DNA from 4 places in the Kocuria sp. CPCC 205235 genome. Region 2 is predicted to be linked to each of the others. Evidence: riboswitches for the same ligand, from Rfam matches in the RefSeq annotation. Region 2 holds a riboswitch; each other region holds the start of a gene.
The links. A riboswitch is a leader RNA that binds a small molecule or an ion and turns the genes downstream of it on or off. The one in region 2 is predicted to bind S-adenosylmethionine.

Region 1 (7,807 bases), on a different contig from region 2:
GGCGTGGACAAGGGCATTCGCCGGTTGTCCGAGCTGAACATCATCCTGGCCATCGGGCTCATGCTGTACGTGTTGATCGCGGGCCGTACGGCGTTCCTGCTGGACGCCATTGTCATGAACATCGGCGACTTCTTGGCGCGCTTCCCGGACATGACACTGAACACCTTCGCGTTCGAGGCGCCCCAGGAATGGCTGAGCGGTTGGACCCTGTTCTTCTGGGCCTGGTGGATCGCGTGGGCGCCGTTCGTCGGTTTGTTCCTGGCGCGCATCTCCCGCGGCCGTACCCTGCGCCAGTTCGTGGTCGGCACCATGACGGTCCCGTTCGCGTTCATCCTGCTGTGGATCTCGATCTTCGGTAACTCCGCGCTGGACCTGGTGGTCGGGGGCGACGCCGTATTCGGTGAGGTGGCCATGAGCACCCCCGAGCGAGCCTTCTATTCGCTGCTTGCCGAGTACCCCGGCGCAACGATCGCGGCCTCCATCGCGACGTTCACCGGTCTGTTGTTCTACGTGACCTCCGCCGACTCCGGCGCGCTGGTCATGAGTAATTTCACCTCCAAGATCGACGACCCGAACCAGGACGGCCCCAAGTGGCTGCGCGTGTTCTGGGCGGTCGGCACCGGCGTGCTCACCCTGGCCATGCTGTTGGTGGGTGGCGTCACCACGTTGCAGAACGCAACCCTGATCATGGGGCTGCCGTTCTCCGTGGTGATGTATTTGATCATGATCGGACTGTGGCGGGCCTTGCGCGTGGAAGCCAGCCGATCGGCGTCGTCCGCGGCGGCCAGTCGATCCGCAGTGGCTGGCCGCACCGGCCGCGAGACGCACTGGCGCTCGCGACTCACCAGGCTGGGCAACTATCCGGGCGGTCGCACCGCGCAACGCTACATCCACGACGTCGCGGCGCCCGCCTTGAAGACCTTGGCCGCCGAAATCCGGGAGACCGGCGCGGAGGTCACGGTCGAATGCACGCAGATCCCGGACAATCCCTCGGTCGACCAAGTCTGCATGCACGTGAATCTGGAACCCGAGCGTGATTTCACGTACCAGGTGTATCCCGTGGCGTTCCCCACGCCCGGCTTCGGCGGCTTCCGAACCAACCCCGATTCGGACCTGTACTACCGACTGGAAGTGTTCACCGCGACCGGTTCACTGGGCTACGACGTGCTGGGATACACCCCGGAGCAGCTCATCAACGACGCCCTGGACGGTTACGAACGCCACCTCGAATTCATCCGGCTCAACCATGAACACCCCGGAAGCACCCAGATTGGTCTGACCACTAGTGAGACCATTACCTGGAGCGAAGACTTCTCTGAACCCAAGGAGGAAACACGATGAGCAACACCCTGTACATCGACGGACAGTGGGTCCCCGCGATCGACGGTGGCACTCGCACCATCACCTGCCCCGCTGACGGCACCGAGGTGGCCGTGGTCGCCGAGGCCACGAGTGAGGACACCGAGCGCGCGATTGCCGCGGCCCGGGCCGCCGCGGACGACGAGCGCTGGGCGAGCGTGCCGGCTCCGGAACGCGGAAGCTTCCTGTTGCGGGTGGCGGCCACCCTGCGCGATCGTTCCGAAGAGTTCTCCCTGGCGGAGTCCAAGGACACGGGCAAGCGAATCGACGAGTCCCGCCAGGACATGTCCGACATCGCGAACTGCTTCGAGTACTTCGGCAAGATTGCAGCGGCGGATGCCGGCCGCATCGTCGATGCCGGTGATCCCGACGTGGTCAGCCGAATCGTTCACGAACCCGTGGGTGTGTGCGGCATGATCACCCCGTGGAACTACCCGCTGCTGCAGGCCGCGTGGAAGATCGCACCGGCGCTGGCCGCCGGCAACACCTTTGTGCTCAAGCCCGCCGAACTGACTCCGCACACCGCGATCCTCATGATGCAGGTGCTCGAGGACCTCGGGCTGCCCGCCGGCGTGGGCAACCTGGTGTTGGGCGCGGGCGCGCAGGCGGGTGCTCCGCTCTCCAGCGATCCTCGCGTGGATCTGGTGTCCTTCACCGGCGGCCTGGTGACCGGTCGCGTGATCGCGGCCGAAGCGGCGTCGACGGTCAAGAACGTGGCTCTGGAGCTGGGCGGCAAGAACCCCAACGTGATCTTCGCGGACGCCGAGTACGACGCCGCGCTGGACAACGCGCTCAACGGCGCGTTCATCCACTCCGGCCAGGTGTGCTCCGCCGGGGCGCGACTGGTGATTGAGGAATCTATCGCGGAGAAGTTCGTGACCGATCTGGTGCGCCGAGCCGAACAGATTCAGCTGGGCGGGCCGTTCGACGAGAAGGCCGAGACCGGCGCGCTGATCTCCGAGGCCCACCGTGACAAGGTGCACGCCTACGTGGAGCGGGCCCGCGAGCAGGGCGCTCGGGTGCGCTGCGGTGGCCAGTTCGCGGAAGGACCTTCGGCGGACGGATCGCTAGACCTCGGCAAGGGCGTGTTCTACCTGCCCACCGTGATCGACCAGTGCACGAGCGAGATGGACTGCGTGTACGACGAGGCCTTCGGCCCCACCGTGACGGTGGAAACCTTCCGTACCGAGGAAGAAGCCATCGAGATCGCCAACGACACCAACTACGGCCTGGCCGGAGCCGTGTGGACCCAGGATGCGGGCCGCGCTCAGCGCGTGGCCGGCAAACTGCGCCACGGAACCGTGTGGATCAACGACTTCGGTCCGTACCTGCCCCAGGCGGAGTGGGGCGGCATGAAGCAGTCCGGTGTGGGCCGCGAACTGGGCTTCCACGGACTGGCCGAGTACCAGGAGACCAAACACATCTACCAGAACACCCGCCCCGCGGTGACCGGCTGGTTCGCCGAGCACTGAGCGGCCCGACTGGACCTCACCGAGCACCGAAGAACGACCGATGGGAGAAACTGTGACCACTACTGAAAACGTGGCTACCTACGATTACGTTGTTGTCGGAGCGGGCTCCGCCGGCGCCGTGATCGCGGCGCGCCTGAGCGAGAACCCGAACGTGAGCGTGGCCCTGCTCGAAGCCGGCGCCCACGATGAGAACGTGCCGGAAGTCCTGACGCTCGACCGCTGGATGGAACTGCTCGAATCCGGCTACGACTGGGATTACCAGATCGAACCGCAGGAGAACGGCAACTCGTACATGCGCCTGGCCCGCGCCAAGGTGCTGGGCGGTTGCTCGTCGCACAACTCGTGCATCGCCTTCTGGGCACCCGCCGAGGACATGGACGAATGGGAGTCCAAGTTCGGGGCCGAGGGCTGGAACGCGGAGACGGCCTTCCGGTTGTACAAGAAACTCGAGAACAATGAGGACCCCGGATCCCACCACGGCCACGACGGGCCCGTGCGGCTGCGCCAGGTCCCCGCCGTGGATCCCTGCGGCGTGGCGGTTCTCGACGCCGCCGAACAGGCCGGGATTCCGCGCGCTGACTTCAACACCGGCAAAACGGTGACCCAGGGCGCGAACTTCTTCCAGATCAACGCGCGCGAGGACGGAACCCGCTCCTCGTCCTCGGTGAGCTACCTGCACCCGATCCGGGACCGTGAAAACCTCACGATCCTGACCGGCACCCAGGCCAAACGAATCGTGGTCGACGAGAACCAGCGAGCCACCGGCGTGGAGGTCACGGACAACGCTTTCGGTCGTGCGCACGTGATCTCGGCCAACCGCGAGGTCGTCGTCTCCGCCGGTGCGATCGACACGCCCAAGCTGCTCATGCTCTCGGGAATCGGTCCGGCCGAGCACCTCACCGAGGTGGGCGTGGACGTGCTGGTGGACTCCCCGGGCGTGGGCTCGCACCTGCAGGATCACCCGGAGGCCGTGATCCAGTGGGAGGCCAAGCAGCCCATGGTCGAGGACTCCACCCAGTGGTGGGAGATCGGCCTGTTCGCCCAGGTGGACGACGGATTGGACCGCCCGGACCTGATGATGCACTACGGCAGCGTGAACTTCGACATGCACACCTACCGCCACGGGTACGCCACGGCGGACAACGCGTTCTGCCTGACCCCCAACGTGACCCACGCTCGTTCCCGCGGCACCGTGCGGCTGCGCACGCGTGACTACCGGGACAAGCCCCGCGTGGATCCCCGGTACTTCACCGACCCGGAGGGTTACGACCTACGGATCATGACCGCGGGTATCCGCAAGGCCCGTGAAATCGTCTCGCAGTCCGGGCTCTCGGAATGGGCCGGTCAGGAGCTGTTCCCGGGTCAGGATGTGCAGACGGACGAGGAGATCGCCGACTACATCAAGCGCACCCACAACACCGTGTACCACCCCGCGGGTTCGTGCCGCATGGGGCCGGTCGAGGATCAGGATTCTCCGCTGGATCCGCAGTTGCGGGTCAAGGGCGTGAGCGGCCTGCGCGTGGCTGATGCTTCGGTGATGCCGGAACTGGTCACCGTGAACCCCAACATCACGGTCTACATGATTGGTGAGCGCGCCGCTGAGCTGATTGCCCAGGAGCAGGAGTCGCCCTCGGACAAGTAGCGGCACCATGACATGAATGAAGCCCGGCACCAGTGCCGGGCTTCATTCATGCGGTCCTGATCAGGCGCTGAGCGCCACCGGTTTCGGTTCCAGTTTGTAGAACGGAATGCCACCGGAGACGTTTGATGCTCCGGGAACGAGTAGCTGCTGGTACTTCTCGCACCATTGGGCGCGGCCGCGGTTGTGGGCGGCTGCGTGGGCCAGGGCGCGAACGTTGCTGCTCATGTATTCGTGGATGTCCCCATTGGACTCCATGAGACGCACCATGTGGTGGTCGGGGTCGATGTCGACGGTGACGTCAACCCATTGTTCTCGAGGGGACTCGGTCTTTGTGCGTAGTTGTTGAATGTTCTTCATCAGTATTGTGCTTTCGTACAGTGAGGTTCTTGCTGCGCCCGCGGTTGCGCCACAGCCGCTTCGTCATCCAAACCACCCCTGAACCAAGGGTTGGCGTGCGCCGGGTTGGAGCCCAGCAGGATCTCGGGTTTTACCCCGATTTCCAGAGCGCATCTCGTGAAGCTGGATTAGAGCGTAGCGGGTTGGGCGCATGACAAACCAGAGGGTGTCTCATAACGTCACCAAAAGTTAATCTACGAATGGATCGTGCACCACGGATCACGGCGCGGTTGTGGACAACCTGCGCGCACGAGATGCCACGGTGCGGGCTTGTGCATAGTGCTCCATGAGCTGGTCACACACGGCGTTCCACGTGCGAGTCTGCACGGTGGTGTAGGCGGTGCGGGAGAAGGCGGCGCGTTTGGCGTTGTCACCCACGAGATCCAGCACGCGATCGCGGAGCATCTCGGTGTCACCGGGCTTGTAGAGCCAGCCGTTGCGGGACGAATCAACCAGGTCCACGGGCCCGCCGCGGCCCACGGCCACGACGGGTACGGCGCTGGCCATGGCTTCCTGGATTGTCTGGCAGAACGTCTCGTGTTCACCGGGGTGCACGAACACGTCCAGGGAGGCCATGGCGGTGGCCAATTCGTCACCGTCCAGGAAACCCACGAAGTACGCATTGGGGAGCAGCATGCGGAGCTTCTCCTTCTCCGGCCCCGAGCCCACGATCACCAGTCGGGTATCGGGCAGCGAATCCAGGACCACGAGATCCTGCACCTGCTTTTCGGGAGCCAAGCGCCCCACGTAACCCACGAGCTTCCGGCCGCCGCCCACCCGTTCGCGCCATTCGTGATCGCGCCGAGCCGGGTTGAAGCGGCGGGTGTCCACGCCGCGTCGCCACATGCGCACGCGTTGCACACCGTGTTCATGCAGCGACGAGATGGACGCCGTGGACGGCGCCAAGGTCACAGTCGAACTGTTGTGCATGTTTCGCACGTGGCTCCACAGCACGTTCTCCAGGACCGGGGCACCGTAGCGGGCCGCGTATCCGGGAACGTCGGTCTGGTAAATGGAGACGCACGGTAAGCCCAGATTCTTGGCGGCCTGGATGGCCTGCCAGCCCAGGACGAAGGGGGAGGCCACGTGCACGACGTCTGGTTGGAAGCGGGTCAGGATGCGCTGCATGCGTGCCACCGTGCAGCTGGCGACCCGGACGTCGGGGTACCCGGCGAGGGGGATGGACGCGATGCGTTGAACTCTGATCCCGTCCATGGAGTCCACGGAGCCCAGGGCTCCGAGTTTTTCGTAGGTCGGTGCGATGACCATGGCTTCGTGACCCTGGGCCCGGAGGTACTCCAGGACTCGAACCACGGAATGCGTCACGCCGTTGATGTGGGGGAGGAACTGTTCGGCAACCACTGCGATTCTCACAATTAATACTGTGGCCGTCGCGGGTCACCGGTTCTTCACGCTAGGGTGACCTGTCGGTGAAGTCTGGGCCAACTCCGGTGGGGACGTGGAAAGATGGAGGTGATGAACTTCCCCACCTTTTCCAACACCCTGTCCAGGGCGCGCGAGCGGCTGCAACGCAACCGCCACGGTGACCCCGAGAGCTCGCCCGCCACATCGCCATCGGCCGACTCCAACCGGAGGGGCCCGGAGGACGGGTTCCCCATGCCCTTGTGGCTGCAGGGAGTCATTGAACTCCTGGCGGTGGCCGCCATCAGCTTGCTGCTCACGGGGTTGCTGATGGCAGCCGTCTGGCTGGCTGGTGGTTTTGATTCCTTGGGCGTCCTGGGCGGCCTTCAACTCGCGGGTCAGGTGTGGTTGGTGGCCCATTGCACGCCGTTGACCATGGCGGCCATCCAGGGCATCGACGTGTCCACCGGCGGCGGCACTCTCACCTTGGTGCCCTTGGGGCTCACGCTGATTCCGTTCGGGCTCGCGGTCATTGCGGGTCGCCGAATCGCGCGCGCGTGTTGGCGGGGGCAGTTCCTCAAACCATTCTTTGCCGGGATGATCACGTACGCGCTCGTCGGGGCGTTGGTGGCCCTGGTGAGCAGCACGGAACACGTCTCCGCGAGCGTGCTGGCGGGCGCGCTGTTCCCGTTGATCCCGGCCGGTCTGGGCACCCTGGTGGGCGGGTGGAGCGTCTCGCGTTCCTTGGCCGCCGTCTTGGGCGCCGACGCCGCATCATGGATCCAGCGCACCAGCCAGTATTCACGCTGGGCCGGTTCCTACGTGTGGGCCGTCGTCCGTGCCGGTTTCCTGTCCGCGGTGGCTGTCATAGCGGCCGCAGCGTTGCTCACCGTGCTGGCGCTGGTGTGGAACTGGGACGGCATCATCGCCGTCTATCAGGAACTGGGTACGGGCGCGGCCGGGGATACCGCTCTGAGCGCCCTGCAGTTCGGGTACCTGCCGAACATGGTCGTGTGGGCTGCGGCGTGGGCCAGCGGCGCGGGTTTCTCCGTGGGGGAGGGGACACTCACCTCACCCTTCGCGAACTCACTGGGTGCGCTACCGCAGTTCCCGCCGTTTGCAGCCCTACCGGAGGGCGATCCGTGGAGCTACGCGTCGGCCGTGGTGGTGCTGCCGGTCCTGGCCGGTGTGCTCGCGGGTTGGTGGTTCCTGCGCGAAGGTGAGAACCACCTGGACGACTGGATGGCCATCCGCTTGCCCATGCGATGGTTCACGTTCATCCTGTCCACGCTGCTGACGGTGGCGTTCATTGCGGCGATCGGCGCGGGTCTTGTGGCGATGTTGGCGTGGCTGTCTCACGGGTCATTGGGCCTGGGAAGGCTCACGGACATCGGCCCCGATCCCTGGCACGTGTTCTTGTGGACCGGCGCCGAGATCACCGCCGGTGGTGCCATCGGGTACGTCCTGGGGCCGTGGCTCGAACGCGAGGGTTACCGGAAGAACCCCTGGAACAGTTCCCTGGAGGATTCATCCGCCAGCGATACGGAAACGGAGGGCCCGGAAGGCCTCGACGGAG
Region 2 (7,807 bases):
AGCCTGCGTTCCGGGGAGATCCATGAAGACTTCCAGGCACATCAGACCCACAACCTCGGCGGAGCCGTAAATGTAGGTCTCCAACGAGGCCGGGTCGTGCTCTGCCACCTCAAGGTCCGCGCGCATCGATGCAAAGAAGGGCGCGGTCAGTTCACTGCCGAACCCGTGACGGCGCGCGACGTCCGCGAACGCGTGCACCACCAAATTAGTAGAGAATCCGCTGGCCAGGGCCTGCTCGACCTCGGCTTCGAGTTCGTCGAGGGCCGCCCGCACGGGACCCGTGGCGAGCCCGGCGGCGGAAGCGGTGCCGTCCACCACTTCGTCGGCCACGCGCACCAAGGCGTAAATGCTGGCAATGTCCCGACGGCAGTGACGCGGCAGGGTGCGGCAAGCCCACGAGAAGGACGTGGAGTAGCGCCCGATAACCTGCCCGGCGGCAGCGGCGGCGGTGCGGGTGTACAGCGGGAGTGGGGTACTGGGAGGCGTCACGAGTCGAGTCATTTACTTCCTCCTGTGCAGTACGTAGTGGCAAATGGCATCGAGTTCGGCTCGCTCCTCGTCCGGTAAGGGCAGATCCTCCAGAGCTTCCCGGGCCTGGGCAACCAGATCGGTCGCGAGTTCCACCGCACTGGTTTCCGCACCGGCCTCCGCAAGAGCCGTCTTCACCTGGCCCACTGAGACACGTCCTGCCGCGAAATCAGTCAGTACCTGGCGCGCCTGCTGGTCTTTCATTCCGTGAGCGGTGAGCACGGTGGCCTTACCTTCGCGCAGGTCCGCTTCGGTGGATTTGCCCGTGATCTGCGCATCACCGAAGGTCCCCAAGATGTCGTCAACCACTTGATACGCGACTCCGATCCGCGAGCCCGCTTGGGCGAGCCGAGCGGCGTCGTCCTGATCCGCCCCGGCCAGCAACGCACCGGCCTTGAGCGGGGCCTCGAACGAATAGGTCGCGGTCTTGAGCCGTTCCATGCTGAGGATGTCCTGGACGACGGGATGAGCGCGGCCGTAGCGGTGCATCGACAGCAGCACATCGTCCAGCTCGCCGGCTGCCGAGGCGGTCACGGCATCGAACACCACGGCCGCTACCGGCTGTAGGCGTGCCGGATCAGCGGTGCACGTGGTGGCCAGCTGCAAGGCGCCCGACAGCAACAGGTCTCCGCCGATGATTGCCGCGGCCTCGCCCAGATGCCGCGCCTCGTTCGACGGCGCTCCCGCGTTCTGCGCATCCCTGCGGTAGAGCTCCCCCACGGTGGGGCGCCCGCGCCGCACCGGATCGCGGTCCACTACGTCATCGTGGACCAGAAGTGCCGCGTGCAGCAGCTCGAACGAGGCCGCCAGGCGAACACAGTCCGGATCCGGGATATTGCGTGTCTCGCCCCGCATGATGGGTTCGGTGTGCCCCGCGAATGCACGCCAGGCCAAGTGCGTCAGACGCGGGCGCAGCAGTTTGCCGCCCGTGACCTGATCGCGAACGCGTGAGCGCAGCACGGGAAAACCGGGACTCTGCGTGACCGCGTCCTTGAGCCCGTCGAAGTAGGCATCCAGTTCTTCGATGACCGCGGTCCGGAAAGCATCCCAGGAGTGGTCATCTGAAACCGCGCCGTCCCTCCGGAGGGATGCGGGGTCGCTGTGGTGAGAATGCGTGAGCCGTGAGGAAGTCATGAGTGCTGATCACCTGCTCCTTGGGTATCCCAGATGCCCAGGGTGTCCTGTTCCTCGACCGGACGATCATTGAGTTCATCCCGGTAGGACTCGAGGCGGGACGCGGTCCCCGTGAGAAACTGCAGGACCGCGTCTCGGCCCGCGCTATCCAGCTTCTCCAGCTCACCTTCGACCATGCTCATCATGGGGTAGACGTGCTCCATGGTTTTGGCGCGGGAGGCATCAGCGGCTCTGACAACCATTCGACGGCGGTCATCGGGATGCGGTTCTCGGACAGCGTGACCCGCTCGGACCAGTCGGTCCACCACAGCGGTTGCGGCTGCACTCGTGATGTGGAGCGCCCGGGCCAGCTCGGAGGGCCCCATGGGTTCGCGCATCAAGATGGACATTGCGGCGTAATCAGTTTCTTTGAGACCCATGATCCGGCGGACCTGATAGCCAATTTCCTCGTTGAGCCGCACCACGCGGCGCAATTCACGGCTGTGAGGGCTGACAAAATCGGGCCTAGACCGCGATTCAGCCATCAACAACCTCGAATTTCTAGTAGTTAGAAAAGTTGATTACCATCATGCTTTAGGAAACGGTGAACTGTCCACCTCGCGGCGTCAGCGCAGCTGCTTGAGCGCTCGCATCACCGAGTTGCCATAGCCCCCTCCGAAACGGATCGCGTGCACAAGCAACGGCGGTAACTGGTACCACGGGACGCGCTCACGCCAGCCGTCCCCCAAGGGATAAACGTCGTCATAGGCGCTGAAACAGTCCTCCCCAAAACCACCGAAGAGCAGCATCATGGCCAGGTCGTACTCGCGGTGGCCATAGAACGAGGACGGGTCGATCAACCAATTGTGGCCGTTGGAATCGACCACACGGTTACCCGCCCACAGGTCACCGTGAAGCAGGCTGGGCGGCTCGACCGGCCCGGCCAGTTCAGCAGCACGCGGCGCAAGTTCGTCCAACAGATCCTGGGCTCCCGGGTCCAAACGTCTCGAATCGATAGCCGTGCGCAACAACGGTTCGATCCGGCGGTGCAGCAGGAAATCAGCCCAGTCAGCCGTGGGTGAGAGGTCCACGGGGAACGAGCCGATGCGCTGCGGCAGGTCAGGGTCCAGCCCACCGAAATGCGGCGCCTCCGCTCGGTGAATTTGCGCCAGACCGCTGCCGCATTCCGCCTCGGTCGCGGCTCCACCCGCCCCGTACGACTCGTCAATCCACTCCAGGACCAGCCCGTGCTCAGTCACACGGATCACGCGGGGTACCGATAACTCGGACGGCGCCGCTGCTCGGAGCGCTTCGAGCCCGGCAGCCTCTAACTCCAGCACCCCGGCGGGCGCATCGAGCATGGTCTTAGCGAATACCGGCCCGTCGGAAGTCTCCAGCCGGTAGGCCGCCGCGGTGTCACCACCGCTCAGCGAATCCACACGGGTGACATCGAGGCCGGCAGTGAGGTCTTCTGGCAACTGATCCATATTTCTTCTCTACACCATTTCGGACAGTGCTCACAGGCTCTTTCCCTAGGCTTAATTCATGCAGCTACAGGACAAAGTGATCATTGTGACGGGTGGCGCCTCCGGTATCGGAGGCGCCTTGAGTCGAGTGTTGGTGCGCCGGGGCGCGAGCGTCGTGGCTGTCGACATCAATGAACAAGCCGGCCAAAAGCTCGAGTCGGATGTGGGCGAGAGTCTGGTCTTCGTGGCGGGTGACGTCTCGCTCGAGGAGACCGCGCAGGCTGCGGTGCGGACCGCCGTCGAACGCTTCGGGCGTCTGGATGCCCTGGTCAACAACGCGCACGCATCCAAGCAAGCCATGTTCCTGGACCTGGACGAGGATGCCTGGGCACTGTCCTTCAACACCGGCCTGCGCGCCACGCGCCAGTTCATGAAGGCCGCACACTCGGAACTGGCCAAGCAGGGCGGTTCGGTCATCAACTTCGGATCCGGTTCCGCAGTAAGTGGTCAACCGACGCAGGCCGCGTACGCCTCTGCGAAGGAAGCGATCCGCGGTCTCACCCGTGTGGTCGCCAACGAGTGGGCCGGGGACAGCATCCGCGTCAACGCCGTGATGCCCATTGCGCTGACCGAAGGCGTGGCCCAGTGGAAGGAAGCCTTCCCGGACATGTACCAGAAGTCGCTGGGCAACATCCCATTGGGACGGTTCGGCGACCCCGAGGAGGATGTCGCCCCGCTGGTAGCCTTCCTGGCCTCCGACGACGCCCGCTTCATCACGGGCCAGGCGATCGCCGTGGACGGCGGGGCCACCAAGCTCTACTAAGCCTTCCTGGCTTCGATGAATGCCATCGGTGGCGGCTCGTCTCCGGATCGCCACCGATGATGTTCAAGAAACATCTGTCACGAGGCTGATGCGTAGGTTCTGACCGGAGATACTCGATACATGTCACCCGAGCAGCCCCCTGCCTCTGTCGATCTGCCTGCAACCCATACCGCTCCCGTGGTGATCACCGGGGCTACGTCGGGGCTGGGCCTCGCAACAGCCCGGGCCATGGCGAAGCAGGGAATCCCTCTGATTCTGGCAGTTCGGAACATGGCTAAAGGTCAAGAAGTGGCGGCAGCTCTTTTGCGGAGCGGCCTCCGCGTAGCCGTCCGGCGACTGGACCTCGCGAACCTTGCCACCGTGAAATCTTTCACGGACGGGCTCATCGAGGACGGTGTGATCCCCCGCGCCATCATTTGCAACGCGGGGGTTCAGACATTCGATCGGTTGCAGCGCTCCGCGGATCAGTTCGAGCTGACCATGGCCACCAATGTGCTGGGCCACGTCGCTCTGCTCGACCCTCTACTGAGCCACATGGCTCCCGGTTCCAGGGTCATCACGCTGGGCAGCGAAACTCATCGCGGTGGCCTCCGAGCCTTCGGCTTTCCGGGTGCGCGCTGGTCGAACATGGACGAACTTCTGTCGCCCACGGAACCCGCGCCCCATGCCAAGGACAACGGCCTGGTGCGCTACTCGACCTCCAAACTGGCGTGCATCGCCATGGCCTACGAGGTCGACGAGTCCTGGGCCGCTCGTGGTATCCGGGCCGCGAGTTTTGACCCCGGCCTCATGCCGGCCACCGGCTTGGCCTGCAAATACCCGAACATTGTGCAGAGGATTTATGCAGTGGCCGCGCCACTGATTGCTCGACTTCCGGGTGCCAATTCGGTCAAGATCTCGGCCGAGAATCTCGCGTGGCTGGCCACCTCACCGGAGGCGGAACCGCTCATGGGTTGTTACGTCGCAGCCCGAAAACCACGCAAGAGCTCACCTTTGAGTTACTCCCCCTGACCTGCGAAAAGACGTCTGGGAGACGAGTCTTGAACGCGCCAACATGGCGCGGAGAAACAGCACGGACTGACCCGTTCCGTTTCCGGGATGTGACTTGCACCGCCAAAACTTTGTGCTAATGTCTCTCGCAACAAGGATCATGAGTCCCGGTGTAAAGCTCTGGCTAACCGGGCGGCAACCCTCCAGCACGTAGCGGGGTGCCCCAGATGACGATCCGGCCGCCGCGCACCCGCACGGCGAGCAAGTACGGCGCACGGAGAAACCTCCGGCGTCCCGAACCGCCGGAGGTATTTTTATGCCCGCCCTGTCCACACCCCAGGTCTCGGAGCAGACCGTCGCCACGGGGCCACCCACGGGAACGTCGTGGTTGGTGCGCAGGCCGCGCCGCGAGTCTTTGATCTCGTTCGAGGTGTTCCCGCCGCACCCCACGCGCGATCCGGAAGCCGTGTGGCGCAACATCGACGCGATGGCCTCCGCCGGTCCCGATTTCTTCTCGGTCACCCACGGTCACTCCGGCACCAACGGTGTCTCCCGCGAGACGCTGCGGCACTTGCTCAAGCAGACCAAGACCCCTGCGGTGGCCCACCTCACGTGCGGTGGCACCGATCGCGCGGGTCTGGATCGCGCCGTCGAAGATTTGCTCGACGACGGCGTCCGCGACCTTCTCGCCTTGCGTGGCGATCCGCCCGTGGGCGGCGGTGAGTGGGTGACTCATCCGGGTGGCTTCGATCGCGCATCGCAACTGGTCGAGTTGATCCGCGAGGTCGAGGAACGAAAGTTCGGTGCCTGCGAGCGCCCCGGCAAGCGTCCGGTCTCGGTTTCGGTGGCCTGCTATCCGGTGGCAGCGAAGGGCCGCGATTTCGAAGCGGACCTCGCTGCGCTGTGGGACAAGCAAGAAGCCGGGGCGGATTACGCGATCACCCAGGTGCTCTACGACGCTCAGGACTATGTGAGGTTCCTGGAGCGTGCGCGCTCGGAAGGCATCCACCTGCCCATCATTGCCGGCCTGGTTCCACTGACTGACATCAAGCGTTTGGGCCGCATGACCGAGCTGACCGGAGTTCCGATCCCCGAACGGATCACCAGCTTCCTGAACACCGAGAGCCCAGCCGAGCTACGCCGCAGGGGCATCGCGGCAACGCTCACGCTGATCGACGAGCTATTGGATTTCGGCTGCCCCGGTCTGCATTTGTTCACTTTCAACCGCCCGGATGCGCCTTTAGCCATCCTCGATCATCTCCGGGTGCGCGATGCCGCCCGACAATTTCGCGGGGGTATCACCGCGGCCTGACCGCCGCACGTCAGTGGCCGTACCACGGTCACGACAGCGCCCGCACTTCCCTTCCGACAGAACCTTTTGGCAACGGTCTCAGTGACCGTGGCTTCCCACAACACACCCTTTTATCCTCAGGAGCACCCCGAATGACTGCCGTTTCCAAGACTTCGTTCCCCGCCGCGACCATCCTGGGCTACCCCCGGATCGGCCCCGATCGTGAACTCAAGAAGGCGCTTGAGGCCTACTGGTCCAAGCCCGCCGAGAACCCCGCCCAGTCCGTTCTGGACACTCTGACCCAACTGCGCGAGCGCACCGTTCGCCACCTCAGCGGCCTCGGTCTCACCGACGACGCTTCGATCCCCTCCGACACGTTCGCGGTGGACCAGACCCTGGACACCGCCCTTGCCCTGGGCGCGGTTCCGGCCCGGTTCCGCGCGGACGGTTTCCGCCCCGCAGCCCCGGACACCCCGCAGGGCATTGAGCTGACCACCGCGCTGTCCCGCGGAACCGATCACCTGGAACCGTTGGAGATGACCAAATGGTTCGACACCAACTACCACTACTACGTTCCCGAGATCGGCCCGGACACCCCGCTGTCCGCGCACCCGGAAAGCCTGATCGAACGGTTCGTGACCGCCCGTGAGACCACCGGCGCCATCACTCGCCCGGTACTCGTGGGACCCGTGACCCTCTTGCTGCTGGCCCGCCCGGAAACCACGGATGCACCGGGCACCCAGCCGTTTGACCGTCTCAATGACGTGGTCGACCTCTACATTCAGTTGCTCACCGCGCTCAAGGATGCGGGCATCCCATGGGTCGAATTGGACGAGCACGCCCTGGCCGCCGAAGGCTGGGACGTTCCCCGCGAAACCATCATCGAGGCGCTGGCCAAGGCCTACACCCGTCTGAGCTTCCCCTCCAACCGCCCCGACATTCTGGTTGCTGTCGGTTACGGGGATGCGGGTGAGGACGCCCAACTCGCCCTTGCCGCGACCGACATCGAGGCCCTCGCCATCGACCTGGACCGCGGCAGTGAACCCGGTGGGGCCGCACTCGAGGCGTGGGGCGAGCGACCGCTGGTGGGCGGCGTCGTCGGCGGTCGTACTGTGTGGCGCACTGATCTGGAGAAAGCCTCGGAAACACTGGACCGCCTCAAAGAGGCAGCCGCGGGCCGCATTACCGTGGGCACGGCGACCCCGTTGCTGCACGTCCCGCACGATGTGCAGCGTGAAACCGCCCTCGACCCGGACGTCAAGGAATGGGTCGCGTTCGCGGACCAGAAGGTCGCGGAGGTCGTGACGCTGTCCCGCGGGCTGACCGAAGGTTGGTCCACCGTGGCGCAGGAACTCGGCAAGGATGCGCAGATTCGCTCCCGCCGTGCAGCGCACCCGGCCACCAACCGCCAGGAAGTGCGCGCCCGCACCGCGGCCGTCAAGCAGCAGGACCGCGAGCGCGCAGCCGCGGACGAGCGCCGCACCGCGCAGGCTCAGCGCCTGAACCTGCCGCCGCTGCCGACCACGACCATTGGTTCGTTCCCGCAGACTCCCGGTATCCGCACCACGCGCGCTGCTGTCCGCGCCGGCCGCATCG
Region 3 (7,807 bases), on a different contig from region 2:
GCAACGCATCCACATCCACGTCCAGGGGCATCACCCGGGTCTGAACGCTGACACCGGACACCGTCATGGTCATGTCCTGGCAGCGCCCGTGAAGTTCGATGTTCTCGGTCACCCGTTCTCGAGCATCCTCGGCCGAATCCGTCAGCTCAACTGTGACGGCCGTGAGATTGTCCCGGCTCAACGCCTTGTACGAGTTCGTGGATGATGCCGGAACCGCCAGGTAGGACACTGCAGCGTCCCTCACGGGTTCGCAGATCTTGGGGTCCGCTTGGGCCCCCAACCCCAGTTCGCTGACCGCGCGGTCGCGCGCTCTACCCCCGGAGTCACCGCCGGTCTCGTTCGTACCCGGCGATGAAGGCTGATCACTGGCGGCTGTGCCCGCGCCCTGTCGAGTGGTGTACAACGACAACGGATTCTCCTCCGAGACCAGCACACCGTCCATCGACTGGCGTGCGTCTTCGGGCTCGACCACGATGTGGGACTCGGTGGAGTGCTGAGCTTCCGGTGAAGCGCAACCAGAGAGCATATACAGTCCCAGGCCGGCGCACATGAGCGTACCCACGATCGAGACGCGCTTCGTTGCGCGCCCGGTATTCTTCATGGCAGTCAATCCCCTCCCCAGGCAATCGACCTCAATGGTACTGACCAGTTACTGGCTTGCCGTTCTCCCGGAACAACATGACGGGCCCTGACTACAGCAGAACGGTCGCGAAGGTCCCGGATCTCTCAAAACCGGCCCGGCGATACGTGGCCAGGGCCGGGGCATTGTAGGAATTCACGTAGAGACTGACCACGGGAACATATGTCCTAGCCAACGCCACCACAGCGGCCATACAGGGTGCCGCGAGTCCTTGACCGCGATAGGCAGGATCGACCCACACGCCCTGGATCTGGCACACCCCACCGCTGATGGAACCGATGTCCGCTTTAAAGAGGACTTTCCCGTCCGTGTCGTTGGTGAGCACCGCGGTTCGTTTCTCACGCAGCAGCTGCTCCACACGCTTGCGGTAACTCTGAGCACCATCCACGAACGGTGAATAGCCCACTTCTTCTTCGAACATGGCCGCGGCCGCGGGGAGCACGCGGGAGAACTCCGAGATCTCGGCCCACCGCACTCGACGCGAGACGTGATTCAACTGTTCAGGGGCTGGGTCCTGGTCCATGGCCAGCAGCGGTTGCTCTGGACGCACGTCGAAGGGAAGCGGCCACGAACCTTTAAGGCGGTTCCAGAGCCCCATGACGGGATCCGCGGGGCCGAAAATCGACGCGTAGTGAGCCCCGCCCCGCGCCAGATAATCAGCCACGAGGTCCTGCCCGGTCTCGTCCAGCGCCACGGGGACCACGTTGGTACCCACCCAGCAGGCACCCACGAGTTCCTGATCCGGGTTCATGACGCCCACCACGGGCGGAGGGCGGCGACGTCGTGCGGTGCGCACCGAATCGACGTGGGAGCCCACGAACACCGAGGAGACCGCGTGACGCGCCAGGAGCTGGTCTAATTGGGATTGGGGCACTGCCCCGGGAACCAGCAGACGCGTCACCCGGTATCGGATCATCCGGCCGTCACGACCGGGGCGCCCTCTACGGGCTGACCGTTCTCGTCGAGCTCCATGTCCTCGGCCATGCGATTCGCCTGCTCCAGCAGGGTCTCCACGATTTGGTCCTCGGGAACGGTCTTGATGACCTCACCCTTGACGAAGATCTGTCCCTTCCCATTACCGGAAGCAACACCCAGATCGGCTTCGCGAGCCTCGCCAGGCCCGTTGACGACACAACCCATCACGGCCACGCGCAACGGCACGGTCAGGTGCTCGAGACCCTTGGTGACGTCGTCGGCGAGCTTGTAGACATCCACCTGGGCGCGGCCACAGGACGGGCAGGAGACGATCTCCAGCTTGCGCGGGCGCAGGCCCAGCGACTGCAGAATCTGGTTGCCCACCTTGACCTCTTCGACCGGGGGTGCGGACAGCGAGACGCGAATGGTGTCGCCGATGCCCTGTCCCAGCAGAATGCCGAAGGCGGTCGCGGACTTCACGGTGCCCTGCAGCGCGGGCCCGGCCTCGGTCACACCCAGGTGCAACGGCCAGTCACCGCGCTCGGCGAGCAACTGGTAGGCGCGCACCATGGTCACGGGGTCGTTGTGCTTGACGGAGATCTTGAAATCGTGGAAGTTGTGTTCCTCGAACAAAGAGGCTTCCCAGACGGCGGACTCCATGAGTGCCTCCGGGGTGGCCTTGCCGTACTTCTCGAGCAGGCGCTTGTCCAGCGATCCCGCGTTCACGCCGATCCGGATGGACACGCCCGCGGCCTCGGCTGCGCGGGAAATGCCCTCGATCTGATCATCGAACTTGCGGATGTTGCCCGGGTTCACGCGTACCGCGGCACAGCCGGCATCGATGGCCGCGTAGACGTACTTGGGCTGGAAGTGGATGTCAGCAATCACCGGGATCGGTGACTTCTTGGCAATGATGGGCAACGCATCAGCGTCATCCTGGGACGGGCAGGCCACACGCACAATGTCGCAACCAGCTGCGTTGAGTTCTGCGATCTGCTGCAGCGTGGCGTTGATGTTGGTGGTGGGCGTGGTGGTCATCGACTGCACGCTGACCGGGAAATCCGATCCGACACCCACGGACCCCACCTGGATCTGACGGGTCTTCCGTCGAGGTGAAAGGACCGGCTGGGGTGCAGCGGGCATACCGAGACTGACCGAACTCACGAATTGCCTCCAGAAGCTTGTTGGCCGGGGGTGCGCAAGGGCACTCCCCGATTTATTCACCTTCCATTGTGCCACCTTGCCGAGAGCCTGCAGCCGGACGTGAGCAAACGAACGCCCAACGACGCCGCCCCGGGCCTTCCGTGGGAAGGCCCGGGGCGGGATTCGTAGCGGTTGTCCTCGCTAGCGGCGCATGATCTTGCGCGCCAACCAGTTGCCGAAGAACTGAACCAACTGCACCAGAATGATGATCACAATCACAGCTGCCCAGGTGACCTCGTCATTGAAACGCTGGTAACCCAGACGCAACGCGAAGTCGCCCAAACCACCAGCGCCAATGGCACCGGCCATGGCGGACATGTCCGTGATGCCGATGACCAAGAAGGTGTAACCCAGCACCAGCGGGCCGAGAGCCTCGGGCAGGATCACCGTGGTGATGATCCGGAACCGAGACACACCCATGGAACGAGCGGCCTCAACCACACCGGGATCCACGCTCATCAGGTTCTGCTCCACGATGCGCGCCACAGCGAACGTTGCACCAATGGTCATGGCGAAAATCGCGGCGTTAGGACCCAGTCGGGTGCCCACGACGGCCTCGGTGGCCTGGCCAAGTGCGGCCAGCAGAATGATGAACGGGATGGGGCGGATGAAGTTCACCAGGAGGTTCAGCGCGGTGAAAACCGCGGTGTTCTCCAGGATGTTGCCCCGACGGGTGACGTAGAGTCCCACGCCGACCACCAGCCCGATAAGACCGGCCAACACCAGGGTGACTGCCACCATGTACAGGGTCTCGCCGGTGGCCGAGAGCAATTGGGGTCCCAATAATGACCAATCCATCAGCGGGTCACCTCCTCTACCTTGGTGATTTCACGCAGCCGAACAATGGTGTTCTCCACGGCGGTGTCCGGACCGTTCAACGACAGCGTCAACGTGCCGAAGGACCGCGACTGCAGCATGGAGATGCCACCGAACGCGATGTTGAACGTCACGCCGTCCCGGGCGCACTCCGAGAGAACGGAGCCGATCCGGTTCTGGTCGGTGACATCCACCAGGATCAGGCGACCCGGGTGTTCCTCGCGCAGCTTGGCGATCTCGTCCTCACGGGGAACGGTGCGCATCACCGAGGAGACGAACTTCCGTGTGGTCTCGGCCTGGGGGTAGGCAAAAACGTCCGACGTGGTGCCCATTTCGACCACTCGGCCGCTGTCCATCACGGCTACGCGATCCGCGATGGAACGCACCACGTCCATCTCGTGGGTGATCAGCACAATGGTGATCCCCAGTTCCCGGTTGACCCGCTTGAGCAGTCCGAGCACTTCCTGGGTGGTTTCGGGGTCCAGCGCCGAGGTCGATTCGTCCGCGAGTAACAACTCCGGATTGGAGGCGAGGGCGCGAGCAATGCCCACGCGCTGCTTCTGCCCACCGGACAGCTCTTCGGGATAGTTCTTGGCACGGTCCGTCAGTCCCACGAAGTCCAGCAGCTCGGTCACTCGTCGTTTGCGCTCCTCGGGCTTCCACCCGGCACGCTTGAGCGGATACTCGATATTGCCCGCCACGGTGCGCGAGTTGAACAGGTTGAACTGCTGAAAGATCATGCCGATCTTGCGGCGGATGGGTGCCAACTGCACCTCGGACTTACCGTCCACCCGGTTACCCGCAACCTCGAGCGATCCGGAGCTGATGGGCTCCAGACCGTTGATCAATCGCACGAGGGTGGACTTGCCGGCTCCGGAGTACCCGATCACGGCAAAGATCTCGCCCTTGGTGATGTCCAGGGTGACGCTGTCCACGGCGTTGACCACTCGCGGTGCGCGCTTGGATCCGCCCGTGTAGACCTTGCTGACGTCCCGGAAGCGCACCAGGGTGCGCTCACTGGATACTTCCGTCACTGGGTCTGTTCCTTCAGGTCTTCCTGGTACCGCGTCAGCAGATCCTTGAGTTCCTGCTGGTCCACCTCTGTCGGGACAGCGGTGCCCTTGCTCTCCTCGTCCTCGGCCTTCAAGACCTTGGGGTCGTAGTAGAAGCTTGCAACCTTCTTGAGGGTTTCGTTGTCGGCGTTGGCCTCGGTAGCAGCGAACAGGTTGTTGAAGACCTTGGCGCTGTCCTGCTTGGGATCATCCGATGCGAGAGCGGACTTGGGATCGATGTTCGCTCGGCCCAGGAAATCGTTGTTGATCACGGAAGCCGCCACGGAATCCATTGACAAAACAGTCTGTTCGGCGGACACGGGACGCACAGAGACCTTGGACTTCTCGGTGTCGATATCGCCTTCGGTCGGGGCAATGGTGTCCTTGGTGAATTCGACCAGCCCCTCCTGCTTGAGCAGGTTCAGTGCACGACCCAGGTTGATCGAGTCATTGGGAATCGCGATCTCGTCGCCGTCCTTGATCTGGTCCAGGGAGTCGTACTTGCTGGAGTACATACCCAACGGGTAAATCGCGGTGGACCCGACCGGTGTGATGGTGTCACCAGAGTTGTTGTTGTAGTCAGCAAGGTACGCGGTGTGCTGGAACCAGTTCATGTCCACGTCGCCGCTCTTGGTGGCGGGGTTCGGCTGGTTGTAGTCGCTGAAATCCACGTACTCGACGGTGATGTCGTTCTCGGCAGCGACTTCCTTGAGCGCGTCGTGAGCGGGCTCCGAGCCGACGATGCCAATGGTGACGGTGCCGTCCGCAGCAGGATCGGAGGATTCAGAATCTCCGCCGCCGCACGCGGTCAAGGTGAGGCCGATGGTGGTGGCCAGCGCAAGGGGGATCAAACGGTGAGATCGCACGATGTGCCTTTCCGAGGTGTGAAATGTTCTGGGCGATTAACAACTGAAAGCGGTACGTCCGAGGACACACCGCAGTTGCAAGGCTCGTGCTAGTTGATTCGGGAAACCGCACTTGCCGGGAGCTACGTTAACCGCGGCCGGATGGTCATCTGGGGCACCCCGCTACGGGAGAGGGTTGCCGTCCGGCCAGCCAGAGCTTGACGCCGGATCTCGTCATCCGCGGCCAAGCCTAACATGGGGCCGGCGGTGATCAGCGTGCGCTGAAACGCTGCGCAATAAACTGATCCGCCCGGTTCCTGGCCCAGCCCTCGGCGCCCAGGACGTCCTCGAGCCGCGGGGTCGTGTCGCCCTCGTGTTCATTCACGACCACCGCAACGATGTCCACGATGGTCGTGAAGTTCACCTCACCCCGGTGGAAGGCGTACACGGCCTGCTCATTGGCCGCGTTGAACACGGCCGGCCAGGTGCCGCCCAGCGTCCCGGCATGCTTCATCAGCTCGATGGCGGGGAATGCCTCGGTGTCCAGCGGCTCGAAGGTCCAGTGCGCCGCTTGCGTCCAATCGCACGACGCCGCCGCGCCGGGAATTCTGTGGGGCCACCCCATACCCAGGGCAATGGGCAGTCGCATGTCCGGCGGTGATACCTGGGCCAGGGTGGAACCGTCCACGAACTGGACCATGGAATGCACCACGGACTGTGGGTGCACGGTCACGTCTATCCGGTCCAGGGCAACGTCGAACAACAAGGATGCTTCCAGGACCTCAAGCGCCTTGTTGACCATGGTGGCCGAATTGGTCGTGACCATCACCCCCATGTCCCATGTGGGGTGTTTCAACGCCTGCTGGGGCGTGACCGTGGTGAGTTGATCCCGGGACATCCCTCGGAAGGGTCCGCCGGAGGCGGTGAGGATCAATCGGTCGACTTCGCTCGAACGGCCTCCCCGCAGCGCCTGCGCCAGAGCCGAGTGCTCGGAATCCACCGGGATCAGCGGGGTCTCCAGGCCGGTGGCGGCCGCGGCCTGTTTGACCAGCGGGCCGCCCGCGATGAGGGACTCCTTGTTGGCCAGCGCCACGGGCGTCCCCGCGTGTAATGCGGCGAGCGTGGGAGCCAGTCCGATGGACCCGGTGATGCCGTTGAGAACAACATCACAGTCCGAGTGTTCCGCCACGCACGTTGCGGCCTCAGGCCCGTGGAAGATCTCGGGGGTGAAGCCTGTCAGGCCCTCCCCCGAGGCTCGTTGGGCAATGAGTTCTTTCAGTTGCCGGGCGTGGTCGGCCGTGCCACTGGTTCCGACCGCGGCCACACGTTCTCGGACGGCCTGCTCCGCCAGCACCGGCAGGTTGGACGTTCCGGCGGCCAAGGCCGTGACCGACAGCGGCGGGTGCCCCGCGGCGGCGTCGCCCTCGCCCGGTCGCCGCAGGCCACGCGCGGAGGCGACGACGTCGAGCGCTTGCGTACCGATGGAGCCCGTGGAACCCAGAATGACCACGCGCCGGGGATGCTTGCCAGTGGCGCTGTCGAGTTCGGGGGTCATGGTCAGGGGTGCGTCAGACATGGTCACCAGTATCTCGTGGATCGGAGGAGCTCAGCACATACAACAAGGGCGCCACCCGGAGGTGACGCCCTCGTTCAGTGATGCCGTGGATCAGCGACGAGCGCCCTTGCGGCCGGTCACTGCACCGTAAATGAACAGCACGATGAGTGCGCCCACGATTGCGGTGATGATGGTTCCGATGTCGAACACGGATTCCAAGGATCCGATGCCCACCAGGCTGCCCAGGAAGCCGCCCAGGATGGCACCGATGATGCCCAGGATGATGGTGACGATGATGCCGCCACCCTGACGACCCGGCATGATGAGCTTGGCGAGTGCGCCAGCGATCAGGCCCAGGACGATCCAGCTAATAATGCCCATGATTCCTCCAGTTTAGCTGTTTGCTTTAACACGAGGTCGTCGCGTTCGTATGCCTTGGTCAGCGTACTGACTGCCAGCTTCCTATCAGGTTACAGGAGAAATCGTCAGGACACTCAATCAGTGATCGACTGCCTTCTCAGCACCAACGCCCGTCAAGGAACGAACTTCCATCTCGGCCTGCTTCTTGGGATCCTCCGGCCGACGCTCGGACATGGAACCGAGGAAGCCCAATAGGAACGACAACGGAATGGAGATGATGCCCGGGTTGGACAGCGGGTAGATGGCGAAATCTGCACCCGGGATCATGGACGTCTCAGCGCCCGACATCACCGGCGAGAAGATGATCAGGACCACGGAGCTGATCAGACCTCCGTACATGGACAGCACGGCACCGCGGGTG
Region 4 (7,807 bases), on a different contig from region 2:
AGCTGGGCCTCTCCGGCACCCCGGCCCCCGCTGCTGCCGAGCAGCCCGTTGCTGCTGCCGCTGCTGTGGCTCCCCAGGCCAACGAGGTCAAGCAGGAGCAGGCCGCTCCGGCTCCGGCCCCCGCTGCTGAGGCTCCCGTTGCTGCTCCGGCCGCTCCCGCTGCTCCGGTTGAGGCTCCGGCCGCTCCGGCTGCCGCCCCCGCCGCTGTGGAGTACTCCGCTCCGGCTGCTCCCGTGGCCCCGGCTGCTTCGACCGGTGCTTCCTACACCGTTCAGGCCGGCGACACCATGGGCACCATCGCTGCCAAGCTCGGCGTGAACGGCGGCTGGGAAGCTCTCCACGCTGCTAACGCTGACTCCGTGGCGAACGCTAACTTGATCTTCCCGGGCCAGGTTCTGAACATTCCTGCCTGATTGATCTGAACATCGATTCGATGGTTGATCCCCGCTAGCGGTTCGCCGCTGCAGGATCACCGAAAGCCCCGTCCGTATGATGCGGACGGGGCTTTCGCATATCCGCAGTCAATAGTGAAAATGAAAGAATGATCACATGATGGTGGACACGGTAATCATTGGTGGCGGCATAGCCGGCTTGTCGTTGGCTTCCGAATCCGCGGATTGTCGGGGATCGGGGGAGGGGATCACGCTTGTCGAAGCGGAAACCGCGCTGGCGCATCACACCTCCTCCCGATCGGCCCAGCAACTCATTCCCAGCTACGGCCCGGAACCGGTTCTCGAATTGACCAGGCTCACCATTCCCGCTCTGGTCAAGCCCACCCGCGCTGCTCCGGTTCCACTCGCCTGGCCCAGCCCCTTCGTGGTGGCGGGTTCACCCGCCGACGTCGCTTCAATGACCGTCCCGGGTCTGCGCGCCTTGTCGAGCGAGGAACTTTTCGAGTACTGCCCGGAGCTGGCGGGCAACCCCGAGCGCTACAGTGCAGCGATCATCGACGATTCTGCGGTACGTACCAATGCCACTGCGCTCGTGGAATGGCACCGACAACGAGCCGAGCAGGCCGGCGTTCGGATCCTTACGGGCGCCAAAGTCACGGCGGCAAAGCCGTCAGATGACGGCACCTGGGCGCTGACCGTCGGTGACGATCAATTGATAGCTCACACGGTGGTCAACGCCGCCGGTGCATGGGCGGATCACGTGGCGGAACTCTTCGGCGCGGTGCCACAGCAGTTGCAGCCGCTGCGACGGACCGCGGCACTGGTTTCCCTGAGCGAGCCTCTGGGCGCGACGCATCCCATGGTCGACGACGCCGGATCCGGGTGGTACTACCGCCCCGACGAGGACGGCGCCATGATCTCGTGGGGCGAAGCCGAACCGAGTCCTGCTTGTGATGCCCAGCCTCGCCCGAACGCTATAGACGATCTCATCGCAACCGTGGAACGAGAAACGTCATTGACAGTTACGGGCGTCCGCAAGGCATGGACTGGCCTGCGTACCGAGGCTCCGTCCGGCGTGCCGATCTGTGGTTGGGATCCGCAGGTCAGCAACTTCCTGTGGCTCGCTGGACAGGGAGGCTACGGTTTCCAAACGAGCAGCGCCATGGCCCGTGCCGCCACAGATCTACTGGTGGACGGCCGGATCGAAGATTGGCTCAGTGCTGACACCGCGGCCGCTCTCCAACCTCAGCCGATCTCCACCTGATCCACGGAGAACCGGCCTAGCCCGCAACACCCAACTTCTCCGCGAGCCACGCGTACTCCCACGCGGTGTCCTTCCACTGGGAATAGCGGCCGGACGCACCGCCGTGGCCGCCGGCCATCTCGCACCGCAGCAGCACGGTCTCAGGATGCTCGGCGTGCTCGCGCAGCGCAGCGACCCACTTGGCTGGTTCCACGTAGAGCACGCGCGTGTCATTGAGGCTCGTGACCGCCAAGACCGGTGGGTAGTTCGCATCCCGCAGGTTCTCGTAGGGGGAGTAGGAGCGCATGTACTCGTAGACCTCGGGGTCTTCCATGGGGTTACCCCACTCTTCCCATTCGAGGGCGGTGAGTGGAAGTTCAGGCATCAACATGGACGTCAACGGGTCCACGAAGGGCACCGCAGCCAGGGCACCGCAGTACAGGTCGGGTGCCAAGTTGAGGACCGCGCCCACGAGCAGGCCGCCGGCGGAACCGCCGAGAACTGCGATGCGAGCGGCGTCGACATCCTGACGCTGCGCGAGGTGGCGGGTGACGGCAACGTAGTCCGTGAACGTGTTCTTCTTAGTGAACTTCTTGCCGTCGTCGTACCACGAGCGGCCCAGTTCGCCGCCGCCGCGCACGTGGGCCACGACCCACGCCACTCCGCGGTCCAAGAGAGACAGGCGGGAGATGGAGAACCCGGGGTCGGTGCTGGCCTCGTACGAACCGTAGGCGTACTGCACCACGGGAGCTGGCACGGACGCGTCGAAGTCTGCGCGGCGGACCAGGGAGATCGGGATCCGGGTGCCGTCCTCAGCGACCGCCCAATCGCGCTCCACCGTGTAGTCCGACCGGTTATAACCGCCCAACACCGTAGTTTCGCGTCGCATGATGGGTGCGCCCACGCCGAACTCGTCCAGATTCTCATCATCCACGGGGCCTGTGGGGATGTCGTAGACCCGCGGCGGCGTGACGAAGGACGTGTAGGACACCCGAATCACCGGGTTGTCGTAGCGCGCAGACACCACTGATGCGGTGAACAGATCCTCGTCGAAGGCGGGTTCCGTACCGGTCAGGGAGCCGGTAGTGAAGGAACCGGTCACCAGACCGTCAAGGCTGGCTCGCGGGATGAGCCGCACGCGTGGAGTGGTCTCGGATCGCAGAGACACGACCAGGTGCGTGGCGGTGGGTTCGCACACCTCAATCCGGGTCTGCTCGCTCGCGGGAATCACGTCGATCAGATCGACATCCGCAATACTCGACCCCGCCGTGGAAAGCGGCATCAGGCTGACCCGGGAATTCGGGGCCGCATAGTCGTGCGTCAACAGAACATAGTCTGCGCCGGCCACGGTGATGGGCTCGGCCGTGTAGAGCACCCGGTCGCTTTCCGGAATCACGGTGAGCCACGGATCCCGGGGTGCATCGACCTTGCGAATGCGGTACTCCCCATACTCCGAGCACGCGGACGCGACCATCAGCCACTGCTTGTCGGCCGACAGCTCGACACCCAGCCACAACCCAGGGTTGTCTTCTTGGTAGATCAGCTCGTCCTCGGAAACGGGAGTGCCGATCACATGGCGATACACCCGCCAGGGGCGCCAAGCGTCGTCGACTACCGTGTAGATGAGCTCGGACGCATCGGGAGTGAGGAAGGCCCCGTAGGAGGTCTGAGTAATGCGGTCCGTCAGCATCTCGCCAGAGGCAAGGTCCTTGATGTACACGGTGAACCGCTCATCGCCCGCCGTGTCTTCGGACCACGCGAGGCGGGTGCCGTCCTCGGACACACTGAAACTGCCCAGGGCGTAGAAATCGTGCGTTTCGGACGCCGCGTTGGCATCCAGTAATGTCTCCTCGCCGGGGAGGCTGACGCCCGGTTCCACGGTCGGAGGTGTCCAGGCCCGCTCGGTGTCGGCACTGTCAACGGCCGGGACCCGACAGAAGACCTGGTGGGCGCCGCCCTCCACCGTGCGGGCGAAATACCACCAGTCCCCGTTGCGGGACGGCACGGACATGTCCGTCTCTTGAGTGCGGTCCTTGATCTCGCCGTAAATGCGCTCCCGCAATGGTTGCAGGTGGGCCGTCACGGCCTCCGCGTACTCGTTCTCGAGGCCCAGGTGCGCCCGCACCTGATCCGAGTTCTTATCGCGCAACCACTCGAAATGATCGTCGAACGTGTGGTCATGAAAACTGCGCTGGACGGTACGGCGAACGGCTACGGGATATGCGGGCTTCTCGGAACTCATGATCCCCAGTCTAGGGAGCACGGCACAATGGTGTTCGTGTTGACAGACTCCCAGCGCCCGCAGCCCCTCGAACAACGCCCCGCACGCTCGGAGCTGTGGTTCCACATTGTGTTGGTCCTAGGCGTCTCGCTGGGCTCATCAGCGGTGTACGCCGTGCTCAATCTCGCCGAAACACTGTCTCGTGGGCCGCTCTCGGATGCCCAAGCCACCTTGAATCAGGTCCTGAGTCCGGTCCCGGCCATCGACCTGCTCAGGCAGCTTGCCAGCATCGGTTTCGCCCTGGTCCCGGTGGCCCTGGCGCTGTATCTCATGGCGGGTTCTCTGCCGCGGATCAAGGGCGTGCTGCGTCGCATCGGCATGGACGGTCGCCGCCCCGTGCGGGATGCACTGTGGGGACTCGGTTTGTTCCTGGTCATGGGGCTGGGAACCCTGGGGCTCTACCAGGCCGGACGCGAACTGGGCCTCACCGCAGCCATCAACACCTCGGCGCTCGATGAGCACTGGTGGACGGTGCCCGTCCTGATCCTCTCCGCGTTGCGCCACAGTCTGGTCGAGGAAATCATCGTGGTTGCTTTCCTGTGCGATCGACTGCGCCGCATCGGGTGGTCCTGGGTCACGATCGCGGTCCTCACCTCGGTCTTCCGCGCCAGCTACCACCTGTATCAAGGCTTTGGGCCCGCCCTGGGCAATCTGGTCATGGGTCTCGTGTTCGTGTGGGTGTACCGGCGCTACGGTCGCCTCGCACCGCTGCTCATCGCCCACGCGCTCCTGGACATCACCGGTTTCCTGCTCCCGCAACTACTGGCGGGTTAATCGACGACGACGCCGCTGCAGCCACCTTTTCGAGCGAAAGGTTGCGGCAGCGGCGTCGTCGACGGGAAAACTAAATGGTGACCAAGCCGTCCGGCGTAGCGAAGGAAACCGCCATGACGCCGGGCGTCCCGTTGGGAGCGGACCAGATGACGTCGAGTGAGGCCAGCACGTCCTCGACCGGGCCACCCAGCCACTCGGTCACGCGCTCGGGCGAGCCGGCAATGTCCATACCGGCCAACTGAACGTCCGTGATGCGCGCCTGGGAGGGATGCATATCGGACTCGGAATCGAAGCGAACCATGAACGGCAACTGGGGATCCGAGATCAAACCCTTCACGCCGATCTGATGCCACTCCAACTGACGACCGTCCGGGAACAACCGGGAACCGGGTACGGAGGGGCGGCCCAACTTGTCCTCGTAGGGCGTGAGGTCCTGCACCTCGACCACCCAACCGAGCCAACCGCCGCCGGCTTCGGAACGTGCGCGGACGGCCTGACCGAACGGCGCCTTGTCTGCGGCGGGGTGCTCGAGAACCTCGACCACTTCCACGTACTGGTGCCCGGTGAGCGGCAGGATCATGTTTCGCGTACCGAAGCGCGGGTGAATGCCGCCCTTGACCGGCTCGATCCCTAGCTGATCGGCAATCCGTTCCGTGGTGGCTTCAAGACCATCGGATTGAGCTGCGAATGAGACATGATCCAGTTTCATGGTCACATCGTGGCACCGCGCACAGTGGTCTCCAAATCGAGAGCTGAAACATGACCGTGTGACGCGGGTAACTCGGCTTGACGTTCGAGGTACCGGCTCCGGACAATGAAGGGCAGGTCACGAGAGTCAGCGACAAGCCCCAGCTAGCTGACCGGCAACCCTCCCTCCGCGGTGGGGTGCCCTGGGTGAGGACCAGGCCGCATCGAAATACTTCGGTGTTGGCAAGCGCGGGTCACAGGTGCCCGATCGCTGCACGGGCACCGTGCTGCGGATCGATCACCGGGCCCCTGATCCTGAGAGGGAGTGCGGTATGAGCCCCGCAGCCACCCCGTCCAACCCAGAGGGTTGGGCCTTCGAAACTCGACAGATCCACGCGGGTCAGGAACCCGATCCCACCACGGGGTCCCGGGCGCTGCCGATCCACCAGACCACGTCCTACGTGTTCCCGGATGCGGAGACGGCAGCCAACCGGTTTGCCCTGGCCGAGCTTGGGCCCATCTACACGCGCCTGACGAACCCGACCACGGAAGTGGTCGAGAACCGCGTGGCCTCCCTGGAGGGAGGCGTGGGTGCACTCATGCTCAGCTCGGGCCAGGCCGCCTCCACGTTCGCGATCCTGAACCTGGGCGGCGCCGGAACTCACGTGGTGGCTAGCCCATCCATGTACGGCGGCACGTACAACCTGTTGCGCCACACGCTGCCCAAACTGGGTGTGGAGACCACGTTCGTCTCCGACCCTGACGATCCCGAGGCGTGGCGCGCGGCGGTCAAGTCCAACACCGTGGCGTTCTTCGGGGAGACCATCCCCAATCCGCGTAACGATGTGCTGGACATCGAGACCATTTCCGCGGTGGCACACGAGTCCGGTGTGCCGCTGATCGTGGACAACACCATTGCCACGCCGTACCTCATCCGCCCGATCGAGTGGGGCGCTGACATTGTGGTGCATTCCGCGACCAAGTTCATGGGTGGTCATGGCACGTCCATCGGCGGCATGATCGTGGACGCGGGTAACTTCGATTTCGGCCAGGACCCGCAGCGCTTCCCGGCTTTCAACGAGCCGGACGATTCCTACAACGGCCTGGTCTACGCACAGGCGCTCGGTAAGGACGGGATCTTCGGGGTGAACCTGTCGTACATCCTGAAGGCGCGCGTGCAGTTGCTGCGTGACCTGGGATCGTCGATTTCCCCGTTCAACGCGTTCCTCATCGAGCAGGGGATCGAGACGCTGTCCTTGCGTATGGATCGGCACGTTGCGAACGCACAGAAGGTCGCGGAGTGGCTCGAGGCGCGCGACGACGTTCGCGCCGTTTCCTATGCGGGCCTCGCCTCCTCGCCGTGGCACGACCGCGCCCAGAAGTACTCGCCCAAGGGTGCCGGTTCCGTGCTCGGATTCGTGCTCGACGGCGGGCGCGAGGCGGGTACCGCGTTCGTGGATGCCCTGACCCTGCACTCCAACGTGGCCAACATTGGCGATGCCCGTTCGTTGGTGATCCACCCTGCCTCCACCACGCACTCACAGCTGACCGAAGAGGAGCAGCGGGCCACGGGTATCGAACCCGGGTTTGTGCGGCTGTCCGTGGGCTTGGAGTCCATCGATGACATCGTGGCCGACCTGGAATCCGGATTCGAGGCCGTGGCCGCGCTGGGTGAGGCTGCGGCGTCGTCGACGATCGGCTCGGATGGAGAGGGAACGCGGGCGTGACCATCGTGGGAGGCGGGACCACCGATTCGCTCGTGCGCGAGGACGGCGTAGTGGGCTATATCGACGTGGGTCCCTTGACCTTGGAATCCGGGTACCGTCTCCCACGCGCGCGCTTGGCCTACGAAACGTGGGGGCACCTCAACGAGGACGCCTCCAACGCCGTGTTGATCGAGCACGCACTGACCGGGGACTCCCACGTCGCACGCGGCCAGTCGCGCGAACACGCGCCCGAGGTTGAGCGCTTGGCCGCGGAAGCGGGCGGATGGTGGGATGGACTGGTGGGTCCGGGGGCGGCCATCGACACCGATAAGTACTTCGTGGTGTGCGCCAACATTCTCGGTGGTTGCTACGGCAGCACCGGTCCGGCCACCCAGGCACCACCGGAAGTGGACCCGGACCAAAAATCGTGGGGTTCCCGTTTCCCGCGCATCACCGTGCGGGACACGGTGATCGCGGAGGCCGTTCTGTCCGATGCTTTGGGAATCGAGCGTTGGCGACTGGTGATCGGCGGCTCCATGGGGGGTGCCCGGGCTCTCGAGTGGGCCGTGATGTACCCGGATCGAGTGGCGGCGTGCGGCGTGATCGCGGCGTGTGCTTCGGCCAGCGCGGAACTGCTCGCATGGGGACAGGCCCAAGCGCTCGCGATCCGGCAGGACCCGAATTTCCGCGGCGGGGACTACTACGACAGTGAGTTCCCGGAAGC

Region 1: another riboswitch for S-adenosylmethionine. It lies ahead of RF638_RS09985 (hypothetical protein); the one in region 2 lies ahead of RF638_RS02840 (methylenetetrahydrofolate reductase).
Region 3: another riboswitch for S-adenosylmethionine. It lies ahead of RF638_RS03250 (MetQ/NlpA family ABC transporter substrate-binding protein); the one in region 2 lies ahead of RF638_RS02840 (methylenetetrahydrofolate reductase).
Region 4: another riboswitch for S-adenosylmethionine. It lies ahead of RF638_RS03465 (bifunctional o-acetylhomoserine/o-acetylserine sulfhydrylase); the one in region 2 lies ahead of RF638_RS02840 (methylenetetrahydrofolate reductase).

The regions. Positions count from the first base shown of each region.
Region 1 covers NZ_JAVKPR010000012.1:75,033-82,839, reverse strand. The annotation lists gene betT (choline BCCT transporter BetT) at 1-1,341, shown strand, start outside; gene RF638_RS09995 (aldehyde dehydrogenase family protein) at 1,338-2,831, shown strand; gene RF638_RS09990 (GMC family oxidoreductase) at 2,884-4,473, shown strand; gene RF638_RS09985 (hypothetical protein) at 4,534-4,830, opposite strand; SAM riboswitch class IV at 4,851-4,992, opposite strand; gene RF638_RS09980 (glycosyltransferase family 1 protein) at 5,089-6,243, opposite strand; gene RF638_RS09975 (DUF6350 family protein) at 6,346-7,807, shown strand, end outside.
Region 2 covers NZ_JAVKPR010000002.1:288,319-296,125, forward strand. The annotation lists gene RF638_RS02810 (phytoene/squalene synthase family protein) at 1-501, opposite strand, end outside; gene RF638_RS02815 (polyprenyl synthetase family protein) at 502-1,662, opposite strand; gene RF638_RS02820 (MarR family transcriptional regulator) at 1,659-2,186, opposite strand; gene RF638_RS02825 (fructosamine kinase family protein) at 2,268-3,128, opposite strand; gene RF638_RS02830 (SDR family NAD(P)-dependent oxidoreductase) at 3,187-3,930, shown strand; gene RF638_RS02835 (SDR family NAD(P)-dependent oxidoreductase) at 4,051-4,941, shown strand; SAM riboswitch class IV at 5,077-5,194, shown strand; gene RF638_RS02840 (methylenetetrahydrofolate reductase) at 5,237-6,232, shown strand; gene metE (5-methyltetrahydropteroyltriglutamate--homocysteine S-methyltransferase) at 6,364-7,807, shown strand, end outside.
Region 3 covers NZ_JAVKPR010000003.1:73,314-81,120, forward strand. The annotation lists gene RF638_RS03225 (hypothetical protein) at 1-601, opposite strand, end outside; gene RF638_RS03230 (GNAT family N-acetyltransferase) at 693-1,514, opposite strand; gene ispG (flavodoxin-dependent (E)-4-hydroxy-3-methylbut-2-enyl-diphosphate synthase) at 1,553-2,719, opposite strand; gene RF638_RS03240 (methionine ABC transporter permease) at 2,900-3,556, opposite strand; gene RF638_RS03245 (methionine ABC transporter ATP-binding protein) at 3,556-4,608, opposite strand; gene RF638_RS03250 (MetQ/NlpA family ABC transporter substrate-binding protein) at 4,605-5,492, opposite strand; SAM riboswitch class IV at 5,596-5,710, opposite strand; gene dxr (1-deoxy-D-xylulose-5-phosphate reductoisomerase) at 5,743-7,026, opposite strand; gene RF638_RS03260 (GlsB/YeaQ/YmgE family stress response membrane protein) at 7,138-7,407, opposite strand; gene RF638_RS03265 (cation acetate symporter) at 7,525-7,807, opposite strand, start outside.
Region 4 covers NZ_JAVKPR010000003.1:125,044-132,850, reverse strand. The annotation lists gene RF638_RS03490 (transglycosylase family protein) at 1-413, shown strand, start outside; gene RF638_RS03485 (NAD(P)/FAD-dependent oxidoreductase) at 550-1,656, shown strand; gene RF638_RS03480 (S9 family peptidase) at 1,673-3,877, opposite strand; gene RF638_RS03475 (CPBP family intramembrane glutamic endopeptidase) at 3,914-4,690, shown strand; gene RF638_RS03470 (VOC family protein) at 4,761-5,399, opposite strand; SAM riboswitch class IV at 5,515-5,633, shown strand; gene RF638_RS03465 (bifunctional o-acetylhomoserine/o-acetylserine sulfhydrylase) at 5,710-7,104, shown strand; gene RF638_RS03460 (homoserine O-acetyltransferase) at 7,101-7,807, shown strand, end outside.